2 regions of the Variovorax sp. Soil_C_33 genome follow, and region 2 is predicted to be linked to the other one. Evidence: predicted binding sites of a transcription regulator. Region 2 holds the regulator's gene; the other holds the start of a gene.
The links. The regulator FNR, encoded in region 2, switches genes on or off when oxygen is low (the NO sensors DNR and NnrR bind a similar motif). The targets are predictions, from matches to a motif close to TTGATNNNNATCAA.
Positions count from the first base shown of each region.

Region 1: oxc (oxalyl-CoA decarboxylase) is a predicted target of FNR. The motif match lies at 1,386-1,399, and genes of this name have one in related genera.

Region 1 covers NZ_JBDGJK010000002.1:196,342-198,796, reverse strand. Annotated here, with positions in the region: gene oxc (oxalyl-CoA decarboxylase) at 1-1,312, opposite strand, end outside; gene AC3A6B_RS03855 (Crp/Fnr family transcriptional regulator) at 1,466-2,074, shown strand; gene AC3A6B_RS03850 (cytidylate kinase family protein) at 2,071-2,455, opposite strand, start outside.
Region 2 covers NZ_JBDGJK010000015.1:34,488-36,942, reverse strand. Annotated here, with positions in the region: gene ccoG (cytochrome c oxidase accessory protein CcoG) at 1-438, shown strand, start outside; gene AC3A6B_RS21710 (FixH family protein) at 459-734, shown strand; gene AC3A6B_RS21705 (hypothetical protein) at 740-985, shown strand; gene fnr (fumarate/nitrate reduction transcriptional regulator Fnr) at 966-1,682, opposite strand; gene AC3A6B_RS21695 (hypothetical protein) at 1,805-1,951, shown strand; gene AC3A6B_RS21690 (sulfite exporter TauE/SafE family protein) at 1,954-2,455, shown strand, end outside.

The DNA of each region.
Region 1 (2,455 bases), on a different contig from region 2:
CGACGATGCTGCGCGCGAAATCGAGCGTGTTGGCGCCTTCGTTCACCACGATGGCATCGGGGCGCGCCTTCACCTGGTCGCGGATCACGCTGAGCGCGCTGTGGAAGTTCATCGGCGAAGGCCGGTCGGCCAGCGTGGCGGCCATCTTCGACAGGTTCTTGTCCTTGCGCTCGGCGATGGCGCCGGTCCAGTCGGCCGGCGGCTTGGCCCACTTGCCGTCGACGCCGGCCAGGAGCGCCGCCACGCAGGAGCCGATGTCGCCGATCACCGGCGCGGCGATCGCGACGTTGCTGTCGATCTCGGTCGGCGCGATGTCGATCTGGATGAACTGCTTGGCGCCCTTCTCCTGGGCCCAGGTCTTGCCCTTGCCGTGCGACAGCAGCCAGTTGAGGCGGGCGCCGACCAGCATCACGACGTCGGCTTCCTGCAGCACATACGAACGCGCGGCCGCGGCCGACTGCGCATGGGTGTCGGGCAGCAGGCCCTTGGCCATCGACATCGGCAGATAGGGGATGCCGGTCTTCTCGACCAGCGCGCGGATGTCGGCGTCGGCCTGCGCATAGGCCGCGCCCTTGCCCAGCAGGATCAGCGGCTTCTTGGCGCTCTTGAGCAGGTCGAGCGCGCGCTTGACCGCGTCGGGTGCCGGGATCTGGCGCGGCGCCGGGTCGATCACCTTGATCAGCGATCTCTTGCCCGCGGCCGCGTCCATGGTCTGCGCGAACAGCTTGGCCGGCAGGTCGAGGTACACACCGCCCGGACGGCCCGACAGGGCCGAGCGGATCGCCCGCGCGATGCCCACGCCGATGTCCTCGGCATGGAGCACGCGGAAGGCCGCCTTGCACAGCGGCTTGGCGATCGCGAGCTGGTCCATCTCCTCGTAGTCGCCCTGCTGCAGGTCGACGATCTCGCGCTCGCTCGAGCCGCTGATCAGGATCATCGGGAAGCAGTTGGTGGTGGCGTTGGCCAGCGCGGTCAGGCCGTTGAGGAAGCCCGGCGCCGACACCGTCAGGCAGATGCCGGGCTTTTGCGTGAGGAAACCGGCGGCCGCGGCCGCGTTGCCGGCGTGCTGCTCGTGGCGGAACGAGATGACGCGCATGCCTTCGGCCTGCGCCATGCGCGTGAGGTCGGTGATCGGGATGCCGGGCAGGCCGAAGATGGTGTCGATGTCGTTCAGCTTCAGGGCGTCGATCACCAGGTGGAAGCCATCGGTCGTTTCGCGGGCCGGCGCGTCATCGGTCATGTTCTTGAGGGCACGCGCGACCAGGTCGTCGGCTGTGGTGGCTCCCTGCTGGGCTGTGCTAACTGAAGACATGTCTCTCCTTTTGCTTTGGGTAAATGGCCGGGGGCCGAGCCACGACTATGATTCGGGCCCAGGCTTTCAGCTGTTGACCTCGGTCAACTTTCCGGAAAACGGGCGCCGTGCCGTGAACCGGCGGTTGTTGCGAAATCGAGCAAGACGGGAACCATGACGTTGTTGGAAAACCACCCGGAGAAAAACATCATCCGAGCGCAGCTCCGGCAAAACATCCTTCTCAAGGACCTGAGCGAGAGCGACCGCGCCGAACTGGAAACCCATCTCGCCATCGTCGACGGCAACAAGGGCGACTTCCTGCTGCACCAGGGCGTGCGCGAGATGGAGCAGTACTTCATCCTCGACGGCATCCTCAAGCGGGTGGTGAGCAATCCGGAGGGCAAGGAAATGATCCTGCGCTTCGCCGACGAGAACGACATGGAGACCAGCTACGCCGCGCTGCGGCTGGGCACGCCCACGCCCTACGGCATCGTGTGCGTGACCAAGGCGCGCGTGGCCAGCTTGCCGCTGAAGGAATGGATCGCGTTCCTGAAAGGTCATGCCGACGCCAAGGAGCTGTTCGAGTTCAGCGTCATGCGCGGGATGAGCGAGATCATGGCGCACACGATCACGCTGCACCTGCTCGACGCGCCCGGCCGCGTGCACCGCTTCATGCGCAAGCATCCGGAACTGGTGGATCGCATTCCGAGCAAGGAACTGGCCTCCTATCTCAATCTCTCCGCGGAAACCCTGAGCCGGCTGAAGAAGCGCGGAAAGATCTAGGTCTGCTTGGACGAGGCGAACAGCCGCGAGCTGGTCATCAGCCTCAGCTGGTTGTCCACGCTGTGCACGCCGGCCACCGCGGCAGCGACGCTTTCGGTCTGCGCCCGTTCCTCGTTGTCGAGCACGATCCCGCGCAGCGCGACCTGGCCTTGCCTGGCGTTGATCGTGATGTTGATGTCACGCGTCGCCGCATGCTCCTTCAACGCGGCCCGCACGCGCGCTTCCAGCGCCATGTTGGCGAGCATGGCGCGCGACTCGGGCGTCTCGGCAAATTCCGGGCGGCTCGCCAGCAGGCGGATCTGCTCCACGCAGCTCTCCACCGACAAGCGATCGGTGTTGAGCACCAGGTCGTAGAGCACCGGGTCGCCCCAGGTGACGCCG
Region 2 (2,455 bases):
ACGCCCAGGCAGGTGCTGCGCCGCGTGCTGCGCCCACGGGTGCTGATCTACACGGGCTTGCTCGCTGCGCTGACGATGGGCGTGCTGGCGAGCCTGGTCGTGCGCATGCCGCTGAAGGTCGACGTGGTGCGCGACCGGGCCTCGCTCGCGCGCATCGTCGAGGGCGGCCAACTCGAGAACGTCTATCGGCTGCAGATCATGAACGCGACCGAGCAGGTGCAGCGCTACCGCATCGAAGCTACGGGACTGCAGGGCTTGAGCGTGTCGCCGCCTGAACCGGTCGAGGTCGGTTCGGCGCAATCGCGTTGGGTCGCGGTGCGCCTGCAGCTTCCCTATGGCAGTGCCACCGCGGGTTCCCACGTCGTGCACTTCGACGTGCGCTCGGCCGACGGCAGCGCGCAGGTGTCGGAGAAGGCGACCTTCCTGGTGCCTCGTTGAGTTCGCTGAAAGGAAACGAGATGAACGATCACGTGATGACTTCCCCGAAGAGCGACCCCTGGTGGCAGTTCCCGCTGCTGTGGATGGTGATGGCCGGGCCCGCCCTGGTCGTCGTCGCCAGCTTCGTGACGCTCTGGCTCGCCCTGCGCACGCCCGATCCGGTGGTGGCGCCGGACTACTACCGAAAAGGCATCGAGATCAACAAGCCACCGGTCGAGAAGAAGCTTATGCCCGCTCTGGCGGGGCGCAACCACGCGGCGACGCCTGACGCCGACCTGCCCGCACCCAAGCGCTGACGGCCATGAAGACGCGCGACTGGATGTCGATTCTCTGGCCCGCCTTCTTGCTGGCGAGCGTGGCCGAACTGCTGGTGTTCGCGCTGGTCGATCCGGGCGACCTTCACTGGCGCGGCGAGGCCGTCGGCCTGTCGCGCCATGCGGTCTACGCGGCCGGCTTCTTCGCCTTCTGGGTGCTGGCAACAGGGTCGAGCGCGTTGACGCTGCTTCTGACCAGGCCAGCCTCCGAGATCAACAACCCGGAGGATTGACGATGCGCCGCAGCGCCTCGGCGTCGACGATGCGAAGGTTGCGCTTCTCCACCTCGACGATGCCATCCTCCATGAACTTGGAGAGCGTCCGGCTCACCGTTTCGAGGGTGAGCCCGAGGTAGCTTCCGATCTCCTCGCGCGTCATGCGCAGCACGAACTCGGAGCGCGAGAAGCCGCGCGCATGCAGGCGCTGCACGAGGTTGAGCAGAAAGGCCGCGAGGCGCTCCTCGGCCCGCATGCTCCCCAGCAGCAGCATCACGCCGTGCTCGCGCACGATCTCGCGACTCATGATCTGATGCACGTGGCGCTGCAGCGCAGCGACCTCGCGCGAGAGTTCCTCGATACGGTGAAAGGGCATCACGCAGACCTCGGCATCCTCGAGCGCCACCGCGTCGCAGGTGTGCTGGTTGTTGACGATGCCGTCCAGGCCGATGATTTCGCCGGCCATCTGGAAACCGGTGACCTGGTCGCGCCCGTCCTCGGTCGCCACGCGGGTCTTGAAGACGCCCGTGCGGATCGCGTAGAGGGAGGTGAAGGGCTCGCCGTTGCGAAAGAGCGTCTCGCGGCGCCTGACCTTGCGCCTCGTGGCCACGATCTCGTCGATGCGTTTCAGCTCGCCCGGCTCCAGGCCCGCAGGCATGCACAGTTCGCGCAGGGTGCAGCTGGAGCAGGCGACCTTGATGTGTTCGGCTTTCATGATGGTGTCGGGGTTTGTGGCCATTCTGTGGTGCGGTGCACCGTGCGGGCTTGACGCACATCAAGGATGGCGGGTCGACCTGGCCGCATAGTGGGTCACCGCCCGCAGACTGACCGCCGCAAATGAACTCTCCTGCCGTCGCCCCCGCCGACTCATCGCTCGTTCTGCCGTCTGCCGACGCCAAAGCCAAGGTCGAGATGCTGTCGCGCTCGATCGCCGCTCTCACGGCGGCTGGTTGTGTCTACATCGGCATGGACCACTTCGTCTGACCATGCAGACCGCACTTGCCAGCACTGCGCTCCTGATGGGATTGATCGGCGGACCCCACTGCGTCGCGATGTGCGGTGCCGCCTGCTCCGGGGTGATCCGCATCGTTCGCGCGCCCGCGAGCGGCGCCGCGATGCTGGCGACCGATGCGCGAGATCCTTCCGTATCCGTGGTCTTCCACGCGGGCCGGATGGCCGGCTATGCGGCCGCCGGTGCGCTGGCCGCGGCGGCGGTGCAGAGCCTGGCCTTCGCGAGCGAACAGGTTGCGGCGTTGCGGCCTCTGTGGGTATTGCTTCACGTGTTCGTCCTCGCCTGGGGCCTGGGGCTTGCCGCCCTGGGGCGCCAACCGCTCTGGGCGCAAGGCATCGGGCGTACGCTCTCGATGCGCCTTCGCCCACTCACCGGTTCGCTCGGTGGATTGCTCGTGACCGGCGCGCTCTGGGTCTCCATGCCTTGTGGCCTGCTCTACTCGGCACTCATGCTCGCGAGCTTGGCCAACGGGCCGC